3 regions of the Streptomyces sp. NPDC058872 genome follow, and region 3 is predicted to be linked to each of the others. Evidence: riboswitches for the same ligand, from Rfam matches in the RefSeq annotation. Region 3 holds a riboswitch; each other region holds the start of a gene.
The links. A riboswitch is a leader RNA that binds a small molecule or an ion and turns the genes downstream of it on or off. The one in region 3 is predicted to bind cobalamin.
Positions count from the first base shown of each region.

Region 1 (9,570 bases), on a different contig from region 3:
ACCCAGAACCGCTCCAGGTCCACCCCGCCCCGGAGCACCAGGTGGCGCAGCCGGTCCGGCTCGGTGCGCCGGCGTTCCGCGGGGAAGTCCCGGTCCTCGATCGCGAGGTACTCGTCCAGCTGTTCCCGGTGCAGGGCGAGGTGCCGTTCCAGCTCGGTCCGGAGGCCCGCCGAACCGACCATCGCCGCGGCCCGCATCCGCAGCAGCAGGGCGGACCGCAGCGGTTTCGGGTCCTCGGCCTTCCCCACCCAGCCGGCCAGTTCCGCCCTGCCCGCGGGCAGTACCTCGTACTCCTTCTTCTGCCCCCGCGCGGGCACCGGAGCGGGCAGGGCGCGGATGTGCCCCGCCTGCTCCAGCTTGCCGAGCTCGCGGTAGATCTGCTGGTGGGTGGCCGACCAGAAGTAGCCGATCGACTTGTCGAAGCGGCGCGTCAGTTCGAGGCCGGAGGACGGCTTTTCGAGCAGCGCGGTGAGGATCGCGTGCGGGAGGGACATGCTCGCATCCTAGGTTCGGCCGGCCACGGTGATCACGGAGCGGCGGTCACAGGCTGGCGGCGAGCCGGGTGCCCTGGTCGATGGCCCGCTTCGCGTCCAGTTCGGCGGCGACGTCCGCACCACCGATGAGGTGTGCCGAACGGCCTGCCGCCAGCAGCTCCTCGTACAGGTCGCGGCGGGGCTCCTGGCCGGCGCACAGCACGATCGTGTCGACCGGCAGGAGCTGTGCCTCCCCGTCGATCGTGAGGTGCAGGCCCGCGTCGTCGATCCGGTCGTACGAGACGCCCGCCACCATGGTGACGCCCCGGTGCTTGAGTTCGGTGCGGTGGATCCAGCCGGTCGTCTTGCCGAGGCCCGCGCCGACCTTGGACGTCTTGCGCTGGAGCAGGTGCACCTGGCGCGGCGGCGCGTTGCGCTCGGGCGCGCGCAGCCCGCCCCGGTTCTCGTACGAGGTGTCGACGCCCCACTGGCGGAAGTACGTCTCGGGGTCCTGGCTCGCGCCCTCGCCGCCGTCCGTGAGGAACTCGGCGACGTCGAAGCCGATGCCGCCCGCACCGATGACCGCGACCCGCTCGCCGACCGGTGCGCCGTCCCGCAGCACGTCGAGGTAGCTGAGGACGCTCGGGTGGTCCTCGCCCGGGATGCCGGGCGTGCGGGGGGTGACGCCCGTGGCCACGACGACCTCGTCGTAGCCCTCCAGGTCGGCGGCGGAGACGTGCGTGTTCAGGCGGACCTCGATGCCGTGCTCGGCGAGCTGGACGCGGAAGTAGCGCAGCGTCTCGTCGAACTCCTCCTTGCCCGGAACCCGCTTCGCGACGTTCAACTGACCGCCGATCTCGGCGGCGGCGTCGAAGAGGGTGACGGCGTGCCCGCGCTCGGCGGCCGACACCGCGCAGGAGAGCCCGGCGGGGCCGGCGCCGACGACCGCGACGCGCTTGGCGAGGCGGGTGGGGGAGAGGACGAGCTCGGTTTCGTGACAGGCGCGCGGGTTGACCAGGCAGGAGGTGATCTTCAGGTTGAAGGTGTGGTCGAGGCAGGCCTGGTTGCAGCCGATGCAGGTGTTGATCGTGTCGGCGCGGTCGGCGGTGGCCTTCGCGACGAAGTCGGGGTCCGCGAGGAACGGGCGGGCCAGGGAGACCAGGTCGGCGCGGCCGTCGGCGAGGATCTCCTCGGCCACCTCGGGGGTGTTGATGCGGTTGGAGGTGACGAGCGGCACGGAAACGGCGCCCATCAGCTTCTTCGTCACCCAGGTGTAGGCGCCGCGCGGCACGGAGGTGGCGATGGTGGGGATGCGGGCCTCGTGCCAGCCGATGCCGGTGTTGATGATGGTCGCGCCCGCGGCCTCGATCTCCTTGGCGAGCTGGACGACCTCCTCCAGGGTGGAGCCGCCGGGGACGAGGTCCAGCATGGAGAGGCGGTAGACGAGGATGAAGTCCTCGCCCACCCGCTCGCGGATCCGGCGGACGATCTCCAGCGGGAACCGGACGCGGTTCTCGTACGAGCCGCCCCAGCGGTCGGTGCGCCGGTTGGTCGCGGAGGCGATGAATTCGTTGATGAGGTAGCCCTCGGAGCCCATCACCTCGACGCCGTCGTACCCGGCCTCCTTGGCGAGCTCGGCGCAGCGGGCGTAGTCCTCGACGGTCTGCTCCACCTCCGCGTCGGTCAGCTCGTTCGGCACGAAGGGGCTGATGGGCGCCTGGATCGGGCTGGGGCCGACGAGGCCGGGGTGGTAGGCGTAGCGGCCGAAGTGCAGGATCTGCATGGCGATGCGCCCGCCCTCGGCGTGCACCGCACCGGTGATCAGGCGGTGCTCGGCGACCTCCTCCGCCGTGGTCAGCTTGGCCCCGCCGTCCCAGGGGCGGCCGGCCTCGTTGGGGGCGATGCCGCCCGTGACGATGAGGCCCACGCCGCCGCGGGCGCGCTCGGCGTAGAAGGCCGCCATGCGCTCGAAACCGTGCTCGGTCTCCTCCAGGCCGACGTGCATCGAGCCCATGATCACCCGGTTGGGCAGGGTGGTGAACCCGAGGTCGAGCGGGCTCAGCAGGTGCGGGTACGGGGTCATGGGGCGTCTCCTCGCGCAGGGGTCGTCGACCTCAGTTCTAGGTGACCCGATGCGCCTTCTGCAACTAGTTGCAGAAGAATGGGGGAGTGATTTCTACTACTCAGTAGCCCATGGGGAGCCCGCACCGCCCGGCACCCGCGACCCGCCCCCCCCCGAAGGCGTGCCGCGCCACCCGGACGGTCCGTGCGGGGCGGGGGCACGGGCTCCGCACGGCGCCGCCGGGCGACTCAGGACGGGCGCTGCGGCACCGACACCTCCGGCCCGACCCACGCCTCCAGGTCCTCCGGAGTCCTGGGCGCGTCCGCGCCCACGCCCAGCAGGCCGTGGGACCGCAGCAGGCGCGTCACGGCCGCCGCCCACGGCCGGCGCAACCGGGCCGCGTCCAGCAGGACGTCGTCCGAGAGGAGCTCGGCGACCGGACCGGTGCGCAGGCCGGTCGGGGAGAGCACCGCCGCCTCGTCCGCCCACCGCAGCGCGAGGTCCACGTCGTGCGTCGCCATCACCACGGTCGTTCCCGCCTCCCGCAGCCGGTGGAGGGTCTCCAGGAGCCTCTCCTGGCCGTGCGGGTCGAGCCCGGCCGTGGGCTCGTCCATGATCAGGACCCGGGGCCGCATCGCCACGGCACCCGCGATCGCGGCACGCTTCCGCTGCCCGTACGACAACAGGTGTGTCGGCCGGTCCTCCAGGGCCACGATGTCCAGCGCCTCCAGCGCCTCCCGCACCCGCAGTCGCACCTCCTCCTCGGGCAGTCCCAGGTTCATCGGACCGAACGACACGTCCTGGGCGACCGAGGCCGCGAACAACTGGTCGTCCGGATCCTGCACGACCAACTGCACCGTGCTCCGCAGCCGGGTCAGCCCCTTCCGGTCGTACGTCACCGGGGCCCCGTCCAGGAGCAGCGCACCGCCACCGCAGCGCAGCCCCCCGCTCAGCAGCCTCAGCAGCGTCGTCTTGCCGCTGCCGTTCCGGCCGAGGAGCGCGACCGCACGTCCCTCGGCCACCGCGAAGTCCACCCCGGACAGGACCGCGGGCCCGTCCTCGTAGGCGAATCCCGCCTCCACCAGTTCCACGACGGGGATCGAAGACGTCACGGGAGGAACCTTTCCAGTACGAGGGTGAGGGCGACGAGCCCCGCGAGGAGCGCTCCCGTCGCCGCGAGGAACCGCGGAGCGACGGCCCGGCCCGGCACCAGGACCCGGAGCGTGCCGTCGTAACCGCGGCCGGCGAGCCCCGACTGCAGCCGCTGTGCCCGGTCGAAGGCCCGCACGAACGCGGTCGCGCCGAGCCCCGCGAGGGAACGCCAGGTCGCGGTCCGGGTGGTGTGCCCGAGCCGTGCCGCCTGGGCCTGCCGGATCTTGGACAGCGAGTCGAGCAGCAGGAAGACGATCCGGTACATCACGAGCGCCACGTCCACCACCGGTGCCGGCACCCCCGCCCTCACCAGCCGGGGCAGCACGTCGGACATCGGCGTCGTGAAGGCGAACAGCAGCACTCCGAGCGAAGCCGCGGCGGTACGCAACAGCAGCTCTCCCGCGTGCACCGGACCGTCGGGTGCGAGGGCCACGAACCCCCGGGCCCCACCCACCTCGAAGAGCAGCGGAACGGCCCCGGTGACGCAGAAGCCCAACGGAACGCGGAACGCCCGCCACAACTGGCGACCCGGCACCCCGGCCGGGCCGAGCAGGACCGTGAGCGTGGCTGCCGCCACGAGCAGTGCGCCCGGCCACGGCGGCAGGCACACCGCACACAGCGTCAGGCCGAAGCCGAGCAGCGCCTTCTCGGCCGGGTGGCGGCGGCGCCAGCGACTGCTGTGCGCCGCCGCGTCGATCGGCAGCATCGGCGGTTACGCGCCCGGTCCGTCGGGGGACGACGCCCCGGCGCCGGACGATCCCGCCTCCGGCGTGCCGCGGAGGGCCGTCCTGCCGGTGCCGGACGGGGAGGGTGCCCGGCCGTCGCGGTCGGCGGTCCCGCCGTCCGCCGCCACGCCGTCCGCCCGGGCACTGTGCAGGGCGGGGTCCTCGACCGGGGCGGAGACGCCGGCCCGGGCCCGGGCCTCACCTTGACGGCGGCCCCGCCGCAGACCGAAGTAGTACGCCAGGACTCCGGCGCCGATCGCCGCCTGGAGCGCGAAGAGCGCCGACTCGATCTCACCGGACGGGGGCTCGTACAGCGGGCTGAACCACGGCTCGTAGTCCGGCTGGAGCTCGGTGATCGCGCTCTCGGCCTCGCCGTCGGACCCGGAGAACGGCTCCTCCTTGTGGTCGCCGAGGCCCAGCGCCAGGGGCAGCACCGCGAGCGCGGCGACGACGAGCAGCAGCAGACCGTTGATCTTCGTGTTGCGATGCATCATGAGACCGCCTCCTCCTGCTGCCGCTGCACACGCGTCCGTCCGAGGACGCCGAGCCGGATCAGGTCGCCCTTGCTGGACTGCGTGAGCAGCCGCATCACGAGCACCGTCAACAGGCCCTCGCTCACGGCGAGGGGGATCTGGGTCACGGCGAAGATCCCGCCGAACTTGGCGAGCGCCCCCAGCACGCCGCTGCCCGGGTCCGGGAACGCCAGGGCCAACTGCACGCTGGTGACGCAGTACGTGGAGAGGTCGGCGACGAAGGCGCCGAAGAACACGGCCACCATCAGCGGAGCACCGAACCGCCGCACCAACCGGTACGTCCCGTACCCCGCCCAAGGGCCGACGATCGCCATGGAGAAGGCGTTCGCCCCGAGCGTGGTCAGGCCCCCGTGCGCGAGCAGCAGGGCTTGGAAGAGCAGGGTGATCGTTCCCAGCACCGCCATGATCGGCGGCCGGAACAGGATCGCACCCAACCCCGTGCCGGTCGGATGGGAACAACTCCCGGTCACCGAAGGAAGCTTGAGCGCCGACAGGACGAAGGTGAAGGCGCCCGACGCACCGAGCAACAGGGTGGAATCGGGATTCGACCGGACTTCGCGGGTCAGCGCGCGAACCCCGTGGACGACGAACGGAGCAGCTGCGACGCCCCAGGCGGCAGCGTGCACGGGGGGTAGGTACCCCTCGGCTATATGCATGGTGGGAAGACCCTCTCCAGCACCTCGTGGATGGACAACGCGCCCTGGCCGGTCTCCTGGCTGACGGTCATGCGGCCCGACTCCGCCTTCCCACACCGCAACGGTCTCCCGCGGCGGTCCAGTGGCTTCCCCCGGGAACTTCCCCGGAGGGTGGAGTCGGACCTCCCGATCACAGTGGCGAGGGCCGCACCGGTACTGCACCGGTTTCCCGTACACCAAGGCCCTGTGACAGTAGTGTGTTGACCTGCTGGATCACAACACGACCACCACCCGGAGCGGTCCCCCGCTCACTCCGCGCACACGGCTCCGGAGCACCCCGCACGCTCAACCCTTGCGGTAGGAGTACGCCTCCGAGGCCGCCGCCGCCACCGCGTCGAGGTCCCCGCCGGCGCTCGCCGTGACCAGTGCGGCGACCGCCCCCTCGACGAACGGAGCGTCCACCAGTCTGGACCGTTCCGGCAGTTCGTCACCCTCGGCGAGCAAGGCCTTGACGGTCAGGACCGCACTGCCCAGATCGACCAGGAGCGCCACCCCGGCCCCCCGGTCCGCCTCCTTCGCCGCCCTGCAGATCAGCTCGGCGCTCGTCCCCAGACCACCGCCCGGAGCCCCGCCGGCCGCCAGCACCGGAGCCTCGCCCCCACCCGCGAGCCCCCGGGCCAACTCGGCCACCGCCGCAGCGACCGCGGCGCTGTGCGACACCAACACGATGCCGACCGGCGCTGGCGCTGGCGCCGGGGGCGAGGGAGGGGGAGAGGGGGCGGAAGCGGCCGGGACCTCGGTGCCCCCGACCGCCCCACCCATGCCCCCACTCATGCCCCCGCCCCCGTCTCCGCTTCCGCGGCGTCGGCAAGGGCGGCGAACAGCAGCGCCGAGGAGGTCGCCCCCGGATCCTGGTGCCCGATCGACCGCTCCCCGAGATAACTGGCCCGCCCCTTGCGCGCCCGGAGGGGCACGGTCGCGAGGGCACCCCCCTCCGCCGCGGCCCGGGCCGCCTCGAACGAGCTCCGCAGCCCCTCCACGGCCGGTACGAGCGCGTCCAGCATCGTCTTGTCACCGACCTGCGCACCGCCCAACTGCGCCACCGCGGACACGCCGGCATCGAGCGCCTCCGCCAACCGCGCGCGGCTGACCTCCCCGTCCCCTCCCAGGGCCTTCCCGGCGCGCCGCAGCAGCGTCCCGTACAGCGGCCCCGACGCGCCGCCGACCGTGGAGATGAGCTGCCGTCCGGCCGCTACCAGCACGGCACCCGGAGTCACCGGCGGCTCCTTCGCCAGCGCCTCCGTCACGGCGGTGAACCCCCGCTTGAGGTTGACGCCGTGGTCGGCGTCCCCGATCGCCGAGTCCAGTTCGGTGAGCCGGTCCGCCTCGCGGTCGACGTCCTCGGACACCGCCGCCAACCAACGCACCAGGAACCCGGCGTCAATGGTCTCCGTCATGCTGCTCCCCACTCCCGTCTCACCGACCCCAGCGCAGAGCCGGCGTCTGCACCGGAGCGTCCCACAGGCGCAGCAACTCCTCGTCTACCTCGCACAGGGTGACCGAGCAACCGGCCATGTCGAGCGACGTCACGTAGTTTCCGACGAGCGTCCGGACCACCGGCACGCCCCGCTCGCCCAGCACCCGGTGCACCTCGGAGTTGAAGCCGTACAGCTCCAGCAGCGGGGTCGCGCCCATGCCGTTGACCAGGGCGATCACGGGCCCGGCCGGGCGGAGGTCGTCCAGGACCGCGTCGACCGCGAAGTCCGCGATCTCCCGCGAGGTCATCATCGCCCGCCGCTCGCGGCCCGGCTCGCCGTGGATGCCGATCCCCAACTCGATCTCCCCCGTGGGGAGGTCGAAGGTGGGACTGCCCTTCGCGGGGGTGGAGCAGGCGCTCAGGGCCACCCCGAAGGAACGGGACCGCGCGTTGACCCGACGGGCGAGTGACTCCACCCGTTCCAGCGGCGCGCCCCCTTCGGCGGCCGCACCGGCGATCTTCTCCACGAACAGCGTTCCCCCGGTGCCCCGTCGGCCCGCCGTGTACAGGCTGTCCGTCACTGCCACGTCGTCGTCGACGAGGACCTTGGCGACCTGGATCCCCTCGTCCTCGGCCAGCTCGGCGGCCATCTCGAAGTTCAGCACGTCGCCGGTGTAGTTCTTGATGACGAACAGCACTCCGGCGCCGCTGTCGACGGCAGCCGCGGCCCGCACCATCTGGTCGGGCACGGGCGAGGTGAAGACCTCCCCCGGACAAGCGGCGTCCAGCATGCCGGGCCCGACGAACCCGGCATGCAGGGGCTCGTGCCCGGACCCGCCGCCGGACACCAGGGCGACCTTTCCCGCCACCGGCGCGTCGCGGCGCATCACCACCCGTCGCTCCACGTCCACCGTCCACTCGGGATGTGCCGCGGCCATCCCCCGCAAACCATCGGCGACCACGGTCTCGGGAACGTTGATCAGCATCCTCATGGGTACCTCCTGGTGAGACTGGCGGGCAAGCTGCTGGGCAGGGTCTTTGCAGGTCAGGGCAGGCGAGGCAAGTTATGGATCTTGGCGGTTCGAGGCGGTGGGAGGCGGTTCCGAGCGGTACTGATACTGACTCAATGCTGACTTTCCTGATGCCCAATCAGATCAGGGAGTCGCGTTCGAGGTTTGCGAGTGCGCATCATGACGCAATTATCGGCGTGAGATCGTGAGCGCGCACGGGTGCGTGGGGCACTCCTGGTCGTGGCTGGGCGCGACCTCCTGTGATTGCCGCCGCCTGCGCAAGCGCAAGATCTTCCGCTGCCCTCACTCCGGCCGAGACCAGGCGGTGGCACCAACACGCCCTCTCGGCATAACCATCGGCGTCCGAGATCACGGGAAAACCTCAACTCGGTCCTGACCCCGCGACCCGCACGGTTTCAGGAGCGTGCGCCAGCCGCGGCGCGGTTCAGCCACTCCAACGCCCTCTGACCCGATCTCACTTTCTGTACGCGGTCCCCGTTCCGTACGTTACGCGAGGGGCTGCCAGCAGGCGCGATGCACGGCTTGATGCGAAGGGGAGCAGACCGAGGCGGACGCGGCAGCCATGCCCAAGGAGCGCAAGGACGTCCCCGCTTGGTGGCAGAGCCTCGTCCCGGTGACCCGCGGCATTCTGCTGGAGGAGAAGGGCGACGAATCCGAGCGGCCGGCATCGTGACTCCAGAGGACCAGGGACACGAAGGCACCCGGGGTGACGTGTCCCGAGGCGAGGAGAAGAACCGATGATGTCCGGCCCTACCGCGAGAGTCCTCCTGCTGGTCCCGGCGGCCGCTCTCGCCGCAGGGCTGACGCTTGGCGGCTGTGCGTCCACTCCCTCGGACCACGTCACGCGCACGGTTCCCTCCCCCAGCGGGGAGAAGGGAGCGGGCGCCCCGGAGGCAGCGGCGTTCATGAAGATCCGGACCCCCAGGGGGCGACGGAGGTGAAGGGTGCCGTACGGATCCAGCCGCAGGAGAATGTCTACCTGCTGTCCTTCGTCACGAACGAGCAGATCGCGGAGGCGATCACCGAGGACCTGCACCCCGACTACCCCCTGGCCGTGGAAGGTCCGTCGTCCTCGTCGTTGAGTGGGGAGGGGTTCAAGCGCCTCGATCTCACTCCGCCGCAAGAGCTCAAGAGCGTGCGGACGACACGTGCGTGTCCGCCCTGCGTCGGCGACTCAAGGCGCCGCCACATCCAAGGCATCGAGATCCACATCGGCGAGGTGCCGGGGGATCGCATGCGGGTCTACCTGGCGGCGTACTGACCGACCGGGCGCCGCGACCGCGCGACAGAAACGACAAGGAGAACCGGTGAGGACCAACCCCGTCCTCGCAAAGGGCTTCCTCGGATCTCTCCTCTCCACGCGCCGGTTCAAGGGACTCGAGTACCAGAAGCTCGCGACCACCGGTGAGAGCGGTGGCGTTCTTCCGCGCACCGCCTTCGTCGAGCAGCATGAGAAGACCGACTCCACGCGATACGAACGCG
Region 1 covers NZ_JBHYMK010000002.1:136,917-146,486, reverse strand. Annotated here, with positions in the region: gene ACFW22_RS01980 (PadR family transcriptional regulator) at 1-494, opposite strand, end outside; gene ACFW22_RS01975 (FAD-dependent oxidoreductase) at 541-2,556, opposite strand; gene ACFW22_RS01970 (ATP-binding cassette domain-containing protein) at 2,784-3,647, opposite strand; gene cbiQ (cobalt ECF transporter T component CbiQ) at 3,644-4,393, opposite strand; gene ACFW22_RS01960 (energy-coupling factor ABC transporter substrate-binding protein) at 4,400-4,906, opposite strand; gene ACFW22_RS01955 (energy-coupling factor ABC transporter permease) at 4,903-5,601, opposite strand; cobalamin riboswitch at 5,630-5,864, opposite strand; gene ACFW22_RS01950 (PTS-dependent dihydroxyacetone kinase phosphotransferase subunit DhaM) at 5,926-6,309, opposite strand; gene dhaL (dihydroxyacetone kinase subunit DhaL) at 6,411-7,037, opposite strand; gene dhaK (dihydroxyacetone kinase subunit DhaK) at 7,057-8,049, opposite strand; gene ACFW22_RS01935 (hypothetical protein) at 9,026-9,349, shown strand; partial or broken gene ACFW22_RS01930 (hypothetical protein) at 9,396-9,570, shown strand, end outside.
Region 1: linked by a shared signal. The riboswitch ahead of ACFW22_RS01955 (energy-coupling factor ABC transporter permease) and the one ahead of ACFW22_RS09830 (ABC transporter substrate-binding protein) in region 3 are both predicted to bind cobalamin.

Region 2 (9,570 bases), on a different contig from region 3:
AGCGCGAGCGGGCCGAGGACCGAGCTCTGGGCATTCGGGCACCCTCTTCCGCGAGCGGGCGGGACCGGTCGAACCCCGGGCGGGACAGACCTTCCGCCCCCTCCTGCCAGTGTGCTCCCCCGCGCACCGGAACGGAGGTTCGGTTTCCCCGACCCTTCGGCGGCGTCCTCGCCCGGGACCGCACGACCGCCACGGCTCGCCCGTACGGAGCACCACGGGATCCCCGCGACCGCGCTGCCCTCCGGTCCGTTCCCCGTGGATCTTCACCCGGCGCGCGTCCCGGATGCGGTGGGGGAATGACGGCGATCCTGCGGCATCCCCGACCTGGATGCGCATGGGGTGGGTGGGCCGTGGACGCTGAGGGCTTCCTCGTGCAGTTCAGTGACGGCTCCGCTCCCGAGCACCTGCTGGCGCCTGTGGATCGTGTCGACGCCGCAGCTGCGTGGGCGGAGGAGAACCGCCCCGCATGGTTCGGGGCGGAGCCTCCGCCGCTCCACGCCTTCAGCTGCAACGGCGAGCTGCCGACCTCCATCCGCAACGGCCTCCCGGGCTCGCCGTTGCTGCTGTCCGACGCCCCGGCGGCCATCGCAGACGTTGCGACCCTGGTCGAACTGCACCGGCCAGTGGGAGGAGCCTGGACGGTGCACCTCGACGAGGGTTGGGTCCGGGCAGCCCGGCGGGAGCCTCCCGGCTGACCGGATGAAGACGGCGGCGGGGCGGGGTCCGGCGCGGTGCCTCCTCATCGTGGGCGCCTTCCGCCGGTCCGCACCGGTCGTGTTCCGACGCGCACCGAGCGACCGGGTCCCGGTCGGGTTCCAAGGGGAGCCGGCACCGGCCCCCTCGTCAACGAGCCGGCCGTCGGGTCAGGCGGCGGCTCCGGGACCGGCCAGCTGTTCCGCGATCTCCCGCTCCCCCTGCTCGGAGAGGGAGGTCTTGAGCAGTTCTCCGCCGAAGGGCCCCATCGCGGCGGCGAACCGGTCCTCCGTGACCTTGGTGGCCATGATCACGACCGCGGACGAGCCGGGCCGGAGCAGCTCCTGGACCTTCTCGCGGAACTTGCTGTTGACGCCCACTTGCTGGAGCTTGCCGATCAGACCTCCGACGGCCGCACCCACGACGCCGATCCCCGGGGTGAGGACGAGGATGCCGAGGACCATGCCCCACAGGGCACCGGCGGTCGCGGACAGGGCGATGCCCTCGGTCTTGGCCGGTGTGTCCACATGGGTCTTGCCGTCCTCGTCGACCGACACGACGGCGAGTCCGGACAGCTCGACCACGTGGTCCTTGCTGAGCCGCTGCACCTCGGCGAACGCCTTGTCGGCGGCGGAGCGGTCCTCGTAGCCGAGGACGATGAGTTCGGACATGCGGATCTCCTTGCGGAAGGACTGTCAGTACCGCTGCGCCTTGGCCAGTCGCGCCGTGAGGACGGGCTCCGGCGGCTGTCGGCTGATGACCAAGGGCTGTCTGCGCTGGCCGGGAGCGAGGCCCTCCTCACCGACGAACTGTGTTTCGACGACCTTGCCCGCCGCATCGACGAAGTCGACCTGGACGGCGTACGAGGCGGTGTTCTGCGTCTTGTTGGTGATGGTGACGATTGCGGTCGCGATTCCGCCGGCATCCGTTCGGGGCTTGCCGGTCAGGGCCACCTCGTCCAGGGCGTTCCCCCGGCCCTGCACGTCCTGCAGCGCCTCCTCGGCCGCACGGCGCGAGCGTTCGACCTCGGCACCGATCGACGCCTTGCGCGACGCTTCCCTGGCGGACGCGGAGGCCGCGGCCGACGAGGCGGACGCCCGGGCCGACTCGATGGCCGCGGAGGCGGAAGAGGCGAGTGCGGAGGGAGGTATTCCGCTGAAGGAGTCGGTGACGGGGACGGTCGGGCGCTCGCTGAAACTCGGTCCGCTCGTGTCGTCGCCGTCGGATCCGCAGGCGACGACGACCACCGTGCCGAAGCCGATGAGGACGAGGGAAGCCGCTGCGCGCACGGCCCGGGAGCGGACCGGGCGGCCGAGCCGCTCGGGTGAGGGATTCACGGTCGCGCCTTTTCGGTAGGGGGCGTCACGGACGGTCCCGTGGGGGCCGGTCGTCTCGGGACCGGCCCCTTCGGACGGCGGTCAGTACCGCAGCACTCCGGCGATGTGTCCTTGTGCGGCCAGTGCGTCGTCGGGTACGAAGAGGATCTCGGCCCCCTTCTCCAAGGCCTGCTCGACGATCTCGTCGACCATGTCGTCCCGCGCTCCGGGCTGGTCGGTCGCGGAGGGCTCCAGATGGCCTCCCTCCTCCCGCACCACCGTCCGGTAGTGCTCCTCGACGGCCAGCAAGCGTACGCGTCCCTCCTGCACGGCCTGCCACACCTCGTCGAGTCCGCCCGCGAACTCCCTCCGGCCCCGTGCCGCCTCCAGCTCGGCGGTGATCGTGGCCGTCGAGGCCGCCTCGCGCGCGGTGCGAACCGGCTCCACGGCCTCGGAGATCGCGCCGGCCGGCCCGTCGGCGAGTCCACCGTGCGGGATGGTCACCGTGCCCGGGCCCAGTGGGCCGAGCTCCTCCAGGAGCGCGAGTGCGGCGGTCGAGCCGATCACGTACAGCGGGCGGGGCGCGCGGGCGAGGACGGTCCGCAGCTTGTCGTGCGCCTCGCGCAAGAACCGGCGGGTGGCCTCGTCCTGGAAGGTGCTGGGCAGGTCTCCGATGCGTTGCTCGCGTTCCGCGTCCGGATCTTCAAGGCTCCGTGTGAGCGGGAACCCGTCCCCGGAGTGCTCGGTGGTCCGCTCAGGGGTGCCGTCCCACAGCGAGACCCGGTCGGCAGCCACCGCGAGCGCCCAGTACGGGTGCTCGGCCGCGTGCGCCGCCACGAGGTTGCGGGTGAGGAAGGTGTCGGCGAGCACGACCCGCTCGGGCACGGAGCGGGCGAGCGACCACACGTGGTGCTCGCCCCGGGCCGCGAAGATCACCAGGCCGTCTTGCGCATGGGCCAGATCGACCTCGCCGACGGCTCGTCCCAGCCGGTCGACGATCTCGGCGCGCTGTTCGCGCGACACGTCGGGGTCGTTCTCCAATGCCCTCTCCGCCCGGGCCACGAGGTTGCGCAGACGCACGGGGTCCTGCGCGTTCTCCGGCTCGCGGCGGTGGGTCGGCATCAGCAACGAGAGGGCGGGATAGGGCCGGGGACGGCGCAGTTCGGCGAGCTGGTCCGGGGTGAGCAGGGGATCCATCGGGTGCCTTCCTGGTGGTGAGGGCGGCCATGGCCGGTGGGGGACGGGGGCGGGACGCCCGTGGGGGCGGTGCGTGGTGCGGTGCGGTCGGGCCGCACGGGTGCGGCCCGGCGAGCCGTTCGGTTGCTTCGTTCTGCTCCTCGCTGCGGAGGGGAGGCCTTGAGACCGGTGTCGCCGTGCGGTCGCGCCGCTGCCGTCGACTTGTCGTCGGTGACCTCAGTCGCCGCGGCCGTGACCGTGGTGGATCCGGGCTTCAGCGCGCTGGGGTCCGCGGTGCGGTCGTCGGGGTCGACCGTGGGCCCGTCCGGCGTCGCCCCTCACGACCACCCGGCCGTCGAGGTGCACGGTGTGGCTGCCTCGGAGTTCCCGCACCGCCCTGGAGGGTTCCGTCCGTCAGCCGGGCACCGTCGTGTCCGATGGTGACGGACCCGCCCACTTCCGCCTCCTCGGTGCGGCGCCCTTCCTGACGATCGCGGTACGGGGTGATTGCCTATGAAAGGGGACACATAGACGAGCTTGACCCGATATTCGGGAAGGCGCGACTCGATCCGAGAAGCCCCGCCCGTGCCCGGCCCGTCCTCTCCGGGCCACGGGCCCGTGCCTGCACCGGTCCGTGCCCCGCGGCCCGGTCGGTCCGGGCGGCAGCACGTCACGGACCCGCTCACCCCGAGGACCGCACCCGCACGAACGTCGGGGAGGGCGTGGCTCCCGTCGAAGCGGCCCGCGCCACCGGGCGCCGATGCCATGGACCGCAGTCCGTACGACGTCGAGGACACCAGGGGCGGCACGGGACGGCAGCGACGAAGCGACGGTCAGCACGCCCTGCTCGGCAGGCGACCACCGTGCCTCCGTCCGAAGCATGGGAGCGGGCGCGTCCGGTGGGGCCGGACGCGCCCGTGGAGAACGCGCCTACCCGCTGCTAGGTCGTCGTCCGGCCGGTTGCCGAGCCGAAGCCCAGCCAGGTGTGCCGGTTGCCCCACCAGCACCAGCCGATCTTGGGGGCGTTGCGGCGTTCGCGGCCGTCCCGCCCCGTGCCGTTGCTGATCCAGATGGCGGGGGTGCGGGCGTCGAAGGTGCCGTTCGGTTTGCGCAGTCGGGCCCCGATGGTCATGAAGCAGTGGTTGCGCTCCAGCGCCGCGGGCTGCTGGAGCACCCAGTGGATTCCTTCGGTCAGGAGCAGGGGGGTGCGGCCCGCCTCGGTGAGCGCGGGCAGCGCCTCTTCGGGACTCCAGTTGGCCATGTGGTCGCCGCGGTCGATGCCGGTGACGAGGTAGAGCGGCCCGTCGGGCACCTTGGCGCTGTCGGTGGGCGCGAACTCGTCGACGTCGAGCATGTCGACGACGACGAAGCCGGGCTTGCCGTCACGGTCGGGCAGGGGCGCCAGGGCAGAGGCGGGGACACGATTCGGGTCGACGGCGAGCAGGGCGTCGCCCGTGTCCCCGTGGGCGCCCTCGGCGAAGGCACGCAACGCGGCGGCGGAGATCCCGGCGAGTTCGTGCACGCCCAGCTCGATCAGGCGTTCGGCCTGGGCGGTGAGCGGCGGGAGCGGTGCGAGGGCGGTGGTCCCGGGGCTGGTGTCGGACGTTGCTTCGGGCACGTGAGTCCTTCGGGTCGCTGTTCGCGGCAAGCCCCGGGGCAACGCGGGGCGTCGCCGGATCGTTCCCGTGATCGGTGTCGGACGCGCACGGTCGTCTGAAGCGGCGTGCGCCCCGAAGGCTTCGTACTCCGAGGGCGTCCGGGCCGGACGACGGTGCGTTCGGCCCGGACCTCGGGCGTCAATCGTTGTGGACCGTCAACTCCGCCCTGACCGTGCGGGCTGCGGCGACGAGGTTTTCCAGGGAGGTGCGGGTCTCCGGCCAGCCGCGGGTCTTGAGCCCGCAGTCCGGGTTGACCCACAGGCGCTCGGCCGGGATGGCGGCCAGGCCCTTGCGCAGGAGCACGGCGATCTCGTCGACGCCCGGGACGCGCGGGGAGTGGATGTCCCAGACCCCCGGACCGGCCTCGCGCGGGTAGCCGTGCTCGGCCAGTTCGTCGGCCACCTGCATGTGGGAACGGGCCGCCTCCAGGCTGATGACGTCGGCGTCGAGCTCGTCGATGGCCCGGACGATGTCGCCGAACTCCGCGTAGCACATGTGCGTGTGGATCTGGGTGTCCGGTCGTACGCCGCTGGTGGTCAGTCGGAAGGACTCGGTCGCCCAGGCCAGGTAGGCGGGGTGGTCGGCGGCCCGGAGCGGCAGGGTCTCGCGGAGCGCCGGCTCGTCGACCTGGACGACCGAGGTCCCGGCCGCCTCCAGGTCGTTCACCTCGTCGCGCAGGGCCAGCGCCACTTGCCGGGCGGTGTCGCCCAGCGGCTGGTCGTCCCGCACGAAGGACCACGCGAGCATCGTGACCGGACCGGTCAGCATGCCCTTGACCGGCCTGGAGGTCTGAGACTGGGCGTATGTGGTCCAGCGCACCGTCATCGGTTCGGGACGGGAGACGTCACCGGCGAGGACGGGAGGGCGGACGTACCGGGTGCCGTAGGACTGGACCCAGCCGTGCTGGGTGGCGATGTAGCCGGTCAGCTGCTCGGCGAAGTACTGCACCATGTCGTTGCGTTCGGGCTCGCCGTGCACCAGGACGTCGACGCCGGTCTTCTCCTGGAAGGAGATGACCTCGCGGATCTCGTCCTCGATGCGGCCTTCGTATCCGGCGGTGTCGATCCGGCCGGCCCGGAGGTCGGCACGGCTCGCACGGAGCCCGCCGGTCTGCGGGAACGAGCCGATGGTCGTGGTCGGCAGCAACGGCAGCTCCAGATGGGCGCGTTGGGCCGCGGAGCGCTCGGCGTACGGCTGGGAGCGCCGACCGTCCGCGTCGGTGATGGCCTTGGTACGGGCACGGACCGCGGGGTCGCGGGTGAGGACGGAGCCGGCTCGTGAGGCGAGGTCGGCGCGGTTGGCGGCCAGTTCGGCGGCGATCGCACCGGTGCCTTGGGCGAGGCCGCGGGCGAGGGTGGCGACTTCGGTGCTCTTCTGACGGGCGAAGGCCAGCCAGCGTCGGATCTGGGGTGCGATGTCGCGCTCCGCGGTTGCGTCCAGGGGGACGTGCACCAGGGAGCAGGACGCGGCGACGTCGACCCGGTCGGCCAACCCGAGGAGGGTGCCCAGGGTGGCCAGGGACTTCTGGTGGTCGTTGATCCAGACGTTGCGGCCGTTCACGACGCCTGCGACCAGGCGTTTGCCGGGCAGCCCGCCGATCGCGGCAAGGTCCTCCAGGTTCACGGCGGCGGATTCGGTGAAGTCCAGGGCGAGGCCCTCCACCGGGGCGGCGGCGAGCAGCTTGAGGGCATCGCCCAGCCGGTCGAAGTACGAGGCGACGAGCAGCTTGGGCCGGTCGGTGGCACCGCCCAGTTCACGGTAGGCGCGGGCGGCGGCATTCAGCTCGGCCGGTGTGCGGTCCTGTACCAGGGCGGGTTCGTCCAGCTGGACCCATTCGGCGCCGGCCGCGCGCAGATCGGCGAGGACTTCGGCGTAGACCGGCAGCAGCCGGTCGAGAAGGGTCAGGGGCTCGAAGTCGGTCACGACGCCCGGGGCCGGCTTGGCGAGCAGCAGATAGGTGAGGGGGCCGACCAGGACCGGCCGGGGAGTGTGGCCGAGGGCGAGGGCTTCCCTCAGCTCGGCGACCTGCTTGGTCGAGTCGGCGGCGAAGACGGTGTCCGGGCCGAGTTCGGGCACCAAGTAGTGGTAGTTGGTGTCGAACCACTTGGTCATCTCCAGCGGGGCCACGTCCTGGGTGCCGCGGGCCATCGCGAAGTACCCGTCGAGCGCATCCGCCTCGACGGCGGCGCGGTGGCGTGCGGGCACGGCACCGACCATGATGCTGGTGTCCAGAACGTGGTCGTAGGAGGAGAAGTCTCCCGTCGGCACCTCGTGGATGCCGGCGTCGACCAACTCCTGCCAGCGGGAACGGCGGAGGCCGGCCGCCGTCTCCCGGAGGGCATCGGCGGTGACACCGCCCTTCCAATAGCCCTCGACGGCCTTCTTCAGCTCGCGGTTCTGACCCTGGCGGGGGTAGCCGTACACGGTGGCTCGTGCTGCCGTGGCTACGGACTGGGCTGTCACGGAACTCTCCTTCGCGAGATGTGTCCACAACATCCCGGAGACGGGAGGCGGACGCGAAGGAGCCACAGGAGGTGCGGAGCACCGGACCGGAAACGCCGGATGTGCCGCTCGCTGTGTACGCCGACCCGCCCACGAGGTCACCGGGATGTCCGCGCACGGCATACGACCGTGCGTGGGCAACGGGCAGGTCTTCGGACTCGCGGGCACGTCCTCCTGGCGGAGGACACCTACTGGCCGTCGCTTCCCAGGACCGTTGTCCGGACCCAGTGCGTATGACGGCGGTCGTTCCCGCTCACCGCTGCGGGGCAGTCCCGGATTCCCACCGGGTTCCCTCTTGCGACGCTCCCGCCTGGCGGACGGGGCGAACCAGCTGCGAGGACCAGCCTAGGACGTCCGATCGCTCAGCGGCGAGGTTTATCCAACATGCAGACGTAAAAAACGAGGCGGCTCCGCAGTCGATGACGTCCTGCGGTACGCGTACGGCCGCGCGGTGGCGCCCCGGTGGCGCGGTCATGACGTCTGCGGCGGCACGAGGGCCAGGGGCGGAAGTGTCCAGCTCAGTGCCTTCGGCCCGGGGCCTGAGACGACGTGCTGGATCCCGGTGTCCTCGGAGAGGGCGACCCGGTACGTCTCAGGAAGTCCCGCCCGCTCCCAACGGGCATGTACGTCTTCGAGTTCGGCCCAGACGTCGCGCGGCCCGTGGACGCGGACGATGCCGTCATCAGGACCGGCCACGGCCCAGGAGCCGTCCTCGGGGGCGACGATCGTCATCGTGTCGGCCTGGAAGTCCCGCACCAGGCCCGGCGCGCAGTGCGCGACGGCGAGCCAGTAGCCGTGGGCCTCGTCCGGCGGCGGGACGAACCGGGTGGGTCGCGCCGTGCCGGGGTTGGCCTTGATCCGCGCGCGGTGGTCCAGGGAACCCAACGACCGGTAGCCCAGCATCGGCCGGTAACCCCGCGCCCGCCCCTGAAGGACCGTTTCGATTCGGCCCCGACCGGAGCGGGTGACGAGGAGCTGCCCGGGCCAGCTCGGCGTCCGGGTCACCAGCGTGGTCAGCAGACGCCCACCGGCCGCGAGTTGCTCCACCCACGCGGGCGGGACGCACGGGACGCCGATGCCGGAGTGGATCAGGTCGTACGGCGCCCGGCCTTCCTGCCCGTCGAGCGCGTCGCCTTCGAACACCGTCGCACCGACGCCGAGCCGGTCGAGGTTTCGCTGGGCGAAGGCCGCCATGTGCGCGTCCCGTTCCACTCCGGTGGCGAGTCCCGGGCCGGTGACGGTGGCGGCGAGCGCGAGGGAGACGCCGGGACCGGGCCCGAGCTCCAGGTAGCGCCGGCCAGGAGCGAGCTGGAGGGTCTGGAGGGTTTCGACGGTGGCGGGGGCGTAGGTCGACATGGACGTCATGTGGCCGCCGGTCACCGGCCCGCGGCCGAGCGCGTCGAGGGGTTCGCCGTCGCGCTGGAGCAGGATCGACTCGTCGCTGTGAATCAGTTCGAGCCACTCCTGACGGTCCTCGGGGTGGGAGCCGTCGAGGAGGCGCCAATCGATCGGATCGGCACCCGGGCCGCTGACCCGCACATAGGCGTGCGGCAACAGGACTTCGCGGTGCACGTGGAGCAGGGCATCGCGCAGCAGCGAGTCGGTCAGGACACCTGTGGAGGCGAGACGGTCGACCATGGCGGTGCGCAGGCTGCTCGGATCGGTGGCCTGGAGATCACGGGGCATGCGGGCAGTCCTTCGTGGGAGCAGGAGCAGGAGCAGGAGCAGGAGCAGGAGCAGGCACGGCGGTCAGGGCTGTGGCCGTCCGGAGGTGCGAGGCGGCCCACCTACCAGAGGGCTCCCCGACGGACCGGCGGGTGGAAGTCGACGAGCGCGGCCACCCCTTCGCCCCGCAGCAACATGTTGGGGCCGGACAGGTCGCCGTGGACCAGTTGCGACACCATCGTGCGGGGGACCCCGCCCAAGAGCCGTTCGACTTCCGGCACCCGCGCCAGCTTCTCGCGGGCCGTGTCGACCGCCCACCGCTGCGCGATCGCCAGCGGCCCCCACATGCGGAACTGCCTGCAACCAGGCGACGTCAGTGCAGCACCGCGCTGGTGGAAGGGCTGTGCCCATCGCCCCGAGCTCTGGCACGACGACGAGGGTTCGGCAACGTCCACCGATGTTGCTGCGGTGACCCACGCGAAGGCCGTGCCCTCCTCGACCGGCGGCACAGCGGTCGTACCCTCACCGGGCTGGGGAAACGGCATCCAGCGCTGTCGGAA
Region 2 covers NZ_JBHYMK010000017.1:111,563-121,132, forward strand. Annotated here, with positions in the region: gene htpX (zinc metalloprotease HtpX) at 1-34, opposite strand, end outside; gene ACFW22_RS13770 (hypothetical protein) at 351-695, shown strand; gene ACFW22_RS13775 (DUF1269 domain-containing protein) at 864-1,364, opposite strand; gene ACFW22_RS13780 (hypothetical protein) at 1,389-2,030, opposite strand; gene ACFW22_RS13785 (chemotaxis protein) at 2,112-3,206, opposite strand; gene ACFW22_RS13790 (DUF5701 family protein) at 4,126-4,803, opposite strand; gene metE (5-methyltetrahydropteroyltriglutamate--homocysteine S-methyltransferase) at 4,982-7,306, opposite strand; cobalamin riboswitch at 7,471-7,692, opposite strand; gene ACFW22_RS13800 (protein-L-isoaspartate O-methyltransferase) at 7,817-9,031, opposite strand; gene ACFW22_RS13805 (phosphotransferase) at 9,133-9,555, opposite strand.
Region 2: linked by a shared signal. The riboswitch ahead of metE (5-methyltetrahydropteroyltriglutamate--homocysteine S-methyltransferase) and the one ahead of ACFW22_RS09830 (ABC transporter substrate-binding protein) in region 3 are both predicted to bind cobalamin.

Region 3 (9,570 bases):
ATCGCGAAGAACCGGTTGGTCATCGCCACCGCCGAGGGAAACCCCTTCGGGGTCGACGGGCTCGACGACCTCGCGGATCCCGGGCTGAAGGTCGTGCTCGCCGCCCCCGAGGTTCCGGCCGGAAAGTACAGCCGGAAGATCCTCGACGCCCACAAGGTCACGGTGCGGCCGGTCTCCCAGGAGCCGAACGTCCGCGCGGTGCTCAGCAAGGTCGAGCTCGGCGAGGCCGATGCCGGGCTCGTCTACGAGACCGACGTCGCGAGCGCCGGGGACAAGGTCGACGCGGTCGAGATCCCCGACGCCCAGAACGCCGTCGCCTCCTACCCGGCCGCCACCCTCAAGGAGTCGAAGAACGCCGAAGCCGCAACGGCCTTCGTGACCTGGCTGTCCTCGCCCGCGGCGCAGGAGCTCCTTCGGGACGCCGGCTTCCAGACCCCGTAGCCGCAGACACCGCACGGACGGCGGAGCGGCGTTCAGCGTCCGGGGCTCGACGTCCGCACCGCGGTGCGGACGGCCGCCTTCGCCCGTCCTGGTGGTGGGGGCCATCGCCGGTGCAGGTCATCGATGTGGAACGCATGCACGTGGGAAGCGCCCGCTCCCGCCACGTGCGGGTGCCCGGAGGGAAGTTCGGGGTGGTCGTGCTCCAGCGCGGCCGGGTCGTCCCGGGGCCAGAGGCGCACTGCGGCCACCGCCCCGAGGAGGGCGAACGCCGCGAGCACGACCGCCGAGACCGCGGGAGCGACCCGCGCGGCAAGCACTCCGGCCAAGGGGTAGGCGAGCAACCAGCAGGCGTGCGAGAGGGAGAACCGGGCGGCGAAGGCGGCCGGCAGGTCATCGCTCCGGGCGGAGCGGCGCAACACCCGGCCACCGGGGGTGAGCACCGCCGAACCGGCCGCGCCGAGGACCCCCAGAGGGCGAGGAGGGCGGGCCAGGACCAGGGGCCGGGCGCGACGGAGAGGCCGAGGGCGAGGAGGACGAGGGCACCGGGCAGGACGAGGGCGGCCCCCAGCATGAGCCCCCGATCGTCCCGCCGGTTCAGGACGCGGGGCAGCAGCAGGGCCACGGCCATGGATCCCGCACCGTACGCGCCGAGCGCGAGCGGTACGTCCCCGGGGCCGCGCCCCAGGACGTCGCGGACGAGGAGCACGGTGTCGACCAGGACCACGGCCCCGGCTGCCGCGACGGCCAGGTCGAGCGCGAGCAGGGCCCTCAGGCGCGGGGTGGCGAGGAGCAGTCGCATGCCGAAGGCCACCCGGGCGTACCGGTCGTGCCCCCCAGCCCCGGCCCGCGGTTCGGCCCCGGGCTCCGTTCCCGCGTCGACGTCCCGTTCCGTGTCGGACCGTCCGCCCGGTGCGTGCCCGGGTGCGGGCAGGCGGGCGGTCCGCACGAGGAGGGCGGAGGCGAGGAACCCGACGGCGGTGCCGGTGAAGAGCCAGTCGTACGGGGCCAGGGCGAGCAGGGCGGCGGCGAGCACCGGGCTCGCCAGGTTCTCCAGGTCATAGGCGAGTCGGGAGAGGGAGAGCGCCTCGGTGTAGTCGCGCTCTTCGGGCAGCACCTGGGGGATCGTCGCCTGGAAGGTCGGGGTGAAGAGGGCGGAGGCGGCCTGGAGCAGCAGGATCAGGACGTACGCCTGCCAGACCCGGGTGACGAAGGGGAGCGCCAGCACGACCGTCGCCCGCGCCAGGTCCATCGAGACGAGCAGGGCACGGCGGGGCACGCGTGCGGCGAGGGCGCCGGCGAGCGGGGCGATCCCCACGGAGGCGGCCATCTTGATGGCGAGCGCGGTGCCGAGCACGGCGGCGGCGTCCGTCCCGGCCAGGTCGTAGGCGAGGAGGCCCAGTGCGACGGTGGCCAGGCCGGTGCCCGCGAGGGCGACGACCTGGGCGCCGAAGAGGCGTCGGTAGGTGCGGTTGCGCAGGACGGACAGCATGGGGGTGCCCCCGGTCGGCCACGGCGAACGGCTGGTGGTTCCACCGTAGCCGACACGTGCACGATTGCGCACATGTTGACGCCTTCGGGTGCGGGAAGGAACGTCAGTCGTGCCAGGGCTCTCCCGTCACCTGGTGGTCGGCACGGTTGATCGCCTCGACGACCAGGCGCTTCAGATGTCCGTCGGGCATCGCGTACACGACCCGACGGCCGTCCTTGCGGGACTGGACCAGCCCGCCGAGGCGGAGTTTGGCGAGGTGTTGGCTGACCGCCGGCCGCGCGGCCCCGCACGCCTCGGTGAGGGCGCCGACGTCGGATTCGCCCCGGGTGAGCAGCCATACCAGGTGAAGCCGGGTGGGATCGGAGAGGAGGCCGAACACCTCGGCCGCTGACGCGAGTTCGCGCGCTCCCGGAGTCCGCTGGTGGGGGCGGGCAGCGGGGGCGGAATCGGGTGCTACGGATTCGGGTTCGGGCCTGGACATGGGCCCACCGTACCCAGGAAGCGGATGTGCGGGCGCCCGTCGGGGCCCGGTCGGGTCACGGTGCTGCGGACGCGGTAGACCTCGGCGATGAGTTCCTCGGTGAGCACCTCCTCCGGTGCCCCGCTCGCCACCACCCGCCCGCGGGCGAGGACCACGAGTCGATCGCAGTACATCGCCGCGAGATTGAGGTCGTGCAGGGCGACGACGGCGGTGAGGCCGAGGCCGGCGACGAGGGCGAGGAGGTCCAGTTGGTGTTGGACGTCGAGGTGGTTGGTGGGTTCGTCGAGGAGGAGTTCGCGCGGCTCCTGGGCGAGGGCGCGGGCGATCTGGGCGCGCTGGCGTTCGCCGCCGGAGAGGGTGCGCCAGGGCTGCCGCGCACGGTCCGCGAGCCCGGTGCGTTCGAGGGCGGTGCGGACCGCCGCCTCGTCGTCGGCCGAGGCCGGGGTCCAGGCCCGGCGGTGCGGCACGCGACCGAGGCGGACGACGTCGACGACGGTCAGATCGGTCTGGGTGTCGGCCTGCTGCTCGACCGCGGCGAGGCGCCGGGCGACCGTGCGGCGACCGAGCCCGCCCAGTGGCTCCCCGTCGAGCGTGACGGTCCCGGAGTGGGGGGCGAGGACCCCGGAGAGGAGGCGCAGCAGTGTGGACTTGCCCGATCCGTTGGGTCCGAGCAGCCCGGTGACGGTCCCCGGGACGAGCCGAACGCTGACCCCGTCGAGGACGAGGACGTCAGCGGCCGTGCGCACGACCCGATCGGCGGCGAGTCCGGTGCCGGCGCTCGTCCTCACGTCCGCGGTTTCGGTCATCGGGCGCTCCTGGTGCGGTACAGGACGAGGACGAAGGCCGGCACGCCGATCAGCGAGGTGAGCACGCCCACCGGCACCTCCTGTGGGTCGAGGACCGTGCGGGCGAGCGTGTCGGCCCAGACCAGGAAGACCGCTCCGGCCAGGGCCGTGATCGGCAGGAGGCGGGCGTGTCCGGGCCCCGCGAGCGCACGGGCTGCGTGCGGCAGGACGAGGCCGACGAAGCCGATCGCGCCTGCGGCGGAGACCAGGGCGGCCGTCAGGAGGGCGGTGACGCACAGCAGGACGAGCCGGGTCCGCACGACGGCGACGCCGAGGGAGGCGGCGGCCTCCTCTCCGAAGGCGAAGGCGTCCAGGGTCCTTGCGTACCCTCCGCAGACGAGCAGGGCCGCGGCGAGGGCGGCGAGGCACGTCCCCACCTCGGTCCAGCCGGAGCCGGCGAGCGAGCCGAGCAGCCAGAAGAGCACTCCCCGGGTGGTCTCGGCGTCGGCCGCGGTCATGACGACGAAGGAGGTGAGGGCGGAGAAGAGTTGCATCGCGGCGACACCGGCGAGGACCACCCGGTCCGTCGAGCCGCCGAGGGTGTGGCTGAGGAGGAGGACGAGCGCGAAGGAGACCACGGCTCCGAGGAAGGCGCCACCGGTGACGGAGAGGAGGCCCCCGCCGACGCCGAGGACGACGACCGCGACCGCACCGGTCGAGGCTCCGGAGGAGACACCGAGGACGAAGGGGTCGGCGAGCGGGTTCCGCAGGAGCGCCTGCATCACCGTTCCGCAGACGGCGAGTCCGGCTCCGCAGACGGCGGCGAGGAGGGTACGGGGCAACCGCAGGTCCCAGACGATCCCGTCGCGGATCGGTGAGAGCGTCGAGGTCCCGCCGGTGAGGTGCGCGGTCACCACGGACCCGACCTCGCCGACTCCGATGTCCGCCGGCCCGATGGTGATGGCCACGGCCACCGACAGGGCCAGCAGGGCGGACCCGAGCGCCGTCCACAGCAGCGCCCCGGTCCGGACCGACGGCGGGGCGTCTCCGCTCCCGCCGCCGGGGGCTCCGAGGGCCCGACCGGGAGCGGCGGCGACCTCGCTCCGGGGGTGCGCGGTCACCCGGCGAGCCCGTACGAGCGGAGCGCAGCCGCCACCTTCTCGATGCCCTCGACCGTACGGAGGGTGGGATTGAGCGCCTGGCCGCTGAGCAGGACGTACCGCTTGTTCTTCACCGCCGTCATGTTCCGGGTGACGGGGTCGGACTCCAGGAACTCGATCTTCTTGGCGGCACTCTCGGCCGACTGGGCCCGGCGTGTCAGATCGCCGATCACGAGGACGTCGGGGTCGCGGTCCGCGACGGTCTCCCAATTGACCTGGGGCCACTCCTCGCGGGTGTCGTCGAAGACGTTCTTCGCCCCGAGCGCGTTCGTGACGATGCCGGGTGCCCCGCAGCAGCCCGCCGTGTAGGGCGCCTCCGCGTCGGAGTACCAGTAGAGCACGGTGGCATCGGTGAAGTCGGCCGCCGCCGTGGCGCCGGTCACCCTGGCCTTGAGCCGGGCAACGAGTTCCTCGCCCCGCTCCGGGACCGCGAAGACCTCTGCCAGGTCCCGGATCTCGCCGTAGACCGTCTCCATGGTGAGCGGGCGGGTGCGGACCCCGTCGCCGTCGCCGCTGTTGTCCTTGCCGACGCAATCGGTGGGCGAGAGGTAGGTGGGGATGCCGAACTGCTCGAACCGCTCGCGGGTCGCGACGCCGCCCTCACCGAGGGTGTACGCGAAGGAGGCGGCGGCGAAGTCGGGTTCGACGTCGAGGACCTTCTCGAAGGAGGGATAGCGGTCGGCGAGTCGCGGAACCTTGGCGTTCTCCCGTTCCAGGCCCTTCAGCACCGGGTCCGTCCAGGTCGCGGTGCCCACCATGCGGTCGGCGAGGCCGAGGGAGAGCATGATCTCCGCTGCGCCCTGGTCGAGGGCGACGGCACGCCGGGGGGTCCGGTCGACGCGGACCGGTCGGCCGCAGTTGTCGTCGAGCGCCACCGGACGGGCGCGCTCCGGGGCTCCCGTCCCGGACGGAGCGGCAGTGGGCCCACCACCGCAGGCGGTGGCCGTCGCGGCGAGGAGGAGCATGCCGGCGAGGGCGGGCAGGGCGGAGCGGACCGGGGGTGCGAGCAGCACGGAACTTCCTCTGCGTCCACGGCTCATACGCGGAGCCTGTCGTACGGTGCTCCCCGGACGACCACGTGCCGCCGGGGCCGCCAGCAGGTCTTCGGACTCGGGGTCAGCCGGACGGAGCGCCTTCCCGGGCCCGTCGTGCTGCCCAGTGGCCGATGCGCCGCCCGTCGCCCTCACCGCTGCGCGTCAGTTCCGGTCTCGCACCGGATTCCCTGACCCGTGCACGTACCCGCTCAGGTGCGTACAAAGGTGCGACTGGCTTCGGCACAGTACCACCGGGCGTCGGACGCACACCGACCCCCGTCAGACGCGCAGTTCCTTCGCCTCGAAGCGGCCCTCGCCGAGGACCAGGACGAAGGTGACCTGTTGTCCCTCGGCGAGGACCCGGTCCTCGCCCTCGATGTCCTCGGCACTGAAGTAGACCTGCTCCTCGGAGCCCACGGGGACGACGAAGCCGTACCCGCCGAGACGGTTGAAGGACCGCACGAACCCCTTGCTCCTGCCTTCCACCACGACCTCCTCGTCACCGGCGGCGCGACGGAACGGGCCCCGGCTGCCGGACCCGTCCGGCACCGATCGGCCGGCCGTCGGCCGCGTCCGCGCCTCATGTGAGGTGTACCCCGCCGCCCCGCCCTTTCGCCACCGACGCCCCGCGGACGAAGCACGCTCGAACATCTCGTAGAATGTTCAACAGAGGTCCGCTGTCGGAGATCCCCCGTGTCCGACAGCGGACCTCACCCGTTTCCGGTGACGCCGGGAGGGAGCGGCGGCCACCCGCGAGCCGCACGACGCCCCGTGGCCCCGGTGGATGCGGGGAGCGGAGCGGGCCGACCGGAGAAGGGCCGGGCCGACGCCCGGACCGCACCGGGCCGCCCCTTCACCCGCCCGGGCCGCTCACGCGCCACCGGGGTACGCGATCCTCGCGGTGATCCTGGCGATGCGGCGCGCCGACTCCTCGGGTGCGGCGGCCGGCTGGACGATGTGGCTCACGGTGAGCCGCACGATCGTCTCGACGGCGAGCCCCCGGGATTCCTCGTCCACATCGGGCCAGGCCTCGATCGCATACGCGTCGAGCATCGCCATCGCCGTACCGAAGACCGGTTCCGGGCGGGTCGTGAGGTAGGCGAGGAGGTCGTCCTCGCCCCCCCGGGCCGCAAGGAGGACGCTCTTGATGAGCGGATTGTCCACGGCCTGCTGAAGCGTGTAGCCGACGCCCGCGGCAGCCGCCGCCTCCAAATCACCCGGGTGAGCGTCGAGTTCACGCTGAATGCCGAGCAGGAAGCCCTCCAGCTCGCGCTGGACCAGCGCATTGCCTATGGCGTCCTTCGAGCCGAACTCGTTGTAGAGCGTCTGTCGACTGATGCCGGCGGCCCGCGCGACGGCGGCCATGCGCAGCCCGCCCCACCCTTCGGCAGCGACGAGGCGGTAGGCGGCATCGAGCACCTGCTCGCGCAGGAGGGACCGAACACTCTCGCGGAAACGTGTCATCGTGTCCCCACTTTATCCAGGGGGCACTGTCCAAAGCATTGACGGTTAGCAGGGAAGGCGTCTATAAAATGGACAGAAGACATGCAAAGTGTCCACCCTCCGTGAGGAGCCGGTCGTGCCCCTGCCCAGCGACTCCCCCGACACGCCGGAAGCGCCCCGGGTCACCGGCGCTCCCGAAGCACCCGTCGCCTGGCGCGACCCCAAGCGCCACCTCTGGTTGCTCGGTCTGCTCATCCCGGCCTTTCCCTTCCTCTCCTGGGGGCTGGCGACCGCCACCGGTCTCGGCGTCTTCTGGTGGACCGGGCCCCTCGTCCTGTACGCGGTCTTCCCCGTCGTCGACCACCTCATCGGCAAGGACGCCGCCAACCCGCCGGACAGCGCGATCGCCCGGCTCGAACAGGACCGCTACTACCGCTGGTGCACCTTCCTGTACCTGCCCCTCCAGTACGCCGGTCTGGTCCTCGGCTGCTGGCTCATCACCCGGGGGGACCTCTCCGCGGTCGACCGGATCGGGCTGACCCTCACCCTCGGTGGAGTCGCCGGCATCGCCATCAACACGGCCCACGAGCTGGGGCACAAGACGGAGGCCCTGGAGCGCAGGCTCTCCCGGATCGCGCTCGCCCAGACCTGGTACGGGCACTTCTACGTCGAGCACAACCACGGCCATCACGTCCGCGTCGCCACCCCGGAGGACCCGGCGAGCGCCCGGCTCGGCGAAGGCTTCTGGCGCTTCCTGCCGCGGACCGTCCTCGGTGGCCTCACCTCGGCGTGGCGCCTGGAGGCGCGACGCCTCCGACGCCGGGGACGGTCCGTGTGGAGCCCGCACAACACGGTCCTCAACTCCTGGGCCCTGTCGCTCGTGCTCTTCACGGCGCTCGCGCTCGCCTTCGGCCCCGGAGTCCTGCCCTACCTCACCGCCCAGGCCGTCTTCGGCTTCTGCCTGCTCGAAGTCATCAACTACACCGAGCACTACGGCCTCAAGCGGGAGCTCGCCCCGAGCGGTCGGTACGAGCGCTGCGCCCCGCGCCACAGCTGGAACAGCGACAACGTCGCCTCGAACGTCTTCCTCTACCACCTCCAGCGGCACAGCGACCACCACGCCCATCCCACCCGGCGCTACCAATCGCTGCGCCACTTCGACGAGGCCCCCGAGATGCCCACGGGGTACGCGGGAATGATCGTCCTCGCGTACGTGCCCCCGCTCTGGCGACGCGTCATGGACCCGCGGGTCCTCGCCCACTACGACGGGGACGTGACCCGCGCGAACCTCCAACCGTCCCGTCGGGAGCGGCTCCTCGCGCGGTACGGGGCGGTGGGCCCCCGAGGATGAGGCCGGCGCGCCCCCACCGGACCCGTCGCCCCGGGGCGACGGGTCACCCCTCCTGGCCCCCGGGGGTGGCACCGCGCACCGGCCGTTCGTCGGGACCGATGCCGGAGCGGGGGTGGGCACGGGCGTCCTCGGGCACCTCGGGCACCTCCTCCCGGTCGGGGGGACGGCGCGTCCGCCGGTGCTCGAAGAGGAGCGCGACGAGGGCGGCCGCGGCGGAGACGAGGCCGCCGAACCAGAGGCCCGCGCGGGCACCGAGCCGTTCGGTGAGCAGACCGACGAGCAGGGCTCCCAGCGGAGTGGTGCCCTGCAGGATCACGGTGTAGAGGGCGAGGATCCGGCCCCGGTAGTGGGGGTCGCTGCCGAGTTGGATGCGGTGGTTGGCGGCCTGCAGGAAGGAGACGGAGGCGAATCCGGTGAGTCCGAGCAGACAGGCCGCACCGATGAAGCCAGGCGCCCACCCGGCCGCCGCCTCCAGCACCCCGAAGGCGAGGGCCGCGCCGATGACGGTCCGGGCCGCGGGACGCCCGCTGCGCCGGGTGCCGGCGACGGCCCCCAGGAGGGAGCCGGCCGCGAAGGAGGCGCTGAGGAGGCCGAAGGAGGCGGCATCGGCGTGGAACACCGTCTTGGCGAGCAGCGGCAGGGTCAACGGGAAGTTCATGCCGAAGAGGCCGATCGCGGCGACGAGCAGCATCGGCAGGGTGAGGTCGATGCGGGAGGCGACGTACCGCAGCCCGTCCCTCACCCGTACCTCTGCCTCCTCCCGCCCCGCGGCGGCGTCCTCCACGACGCACCCCCGGTACTCCTCCGGTCGCACCATGCGCAGCCCGGCGACGGTGGCGAGGTAGCTCACCGCGTTCAGGGCGATGGCCCAACCGGTGCCGAAAGCGGTGATGAGCAGTCCGGCGAGGGCCGGTCCGGCCACGCGGGCGATGCTGAAGTAGGCGGCGCTCAGCGCGGAGGCGTTGGGCAGCAGTTCGTTGCCCACCAACTCCCCCACGAACGACATCCGGGTCGGGACCTCGACCGCGTTGACGATGCCGACGCCGAGGGCGAGCAACCAGACGTGCCAGAGCCGCACCGTCCCCGTCAGGTCGAGCACGGCCAGAGTCAGGGCCAAGGCCCCCGCCGCCAGGTTGGCGAGGGTGAGCAGCATCCGCTTGTCGTACAGGTCGGCCAGGCGCCCTCCGTAGAGGGTGAGCAGTAGCACCGGGGCGAACTGGAGGGCGGTGACGGCCCCCAGGGCCGTGGCGGAGTCGCCGGTCATGCCGAGGACGAGCCAGTCCTGGGCGACGACCATCGTCCAGGTTCCCGCGACGGACACCAACTGTCCGGCCGCGAAGAGCCGGAAGTTGCGGACGGAAAGGGAACGGAAGGTGGTCGGCGGGG
Region 3 covers NZ_JBHYMK010000011.1:150,699-160,268, forward strand. Annotated here, with positions in the region: gene modA (molybdate ABC transporter substrate-binding protein) at 1-441, shown strand, start outside; partial or broken gene ACFW22_RS09810 (MFS transporter) at 546-1,930, opposite strand; gene ACFW22_RS09815 (ArsR/SmtB family transcription factor) at 2,034-2,411, opposite strand; gene ACFW22_RS09820 (ABC transporter ATP-binding protein) at 2,384-3,217, opposite strand; gene ACFW22_RS09825 (FecCD family ABC transporter permease) at 3,214-4,212, opposite strand; gene ACFW22_RS09830 (ABC transporter substrate-binding protein) at 4,314-5,396, opposite strand; cobalamin riboswitch at 5,434-5,614, opposite strand; gene ACFW22_RS09835 (cold-shock protein) at 5,670-5,879, opposite strand; gene ACFW22_RS09840 (TetR family transcriptional regulator) at 6,261-6,854, opposite strand; gene ACFW22_RS09845 (alkane 1-monooxygenase) at 6,970-8,184, shown strand; gene ACFW22_RS09850 (MFS transporter) at 8,228-9,570, opposite strand, start outside.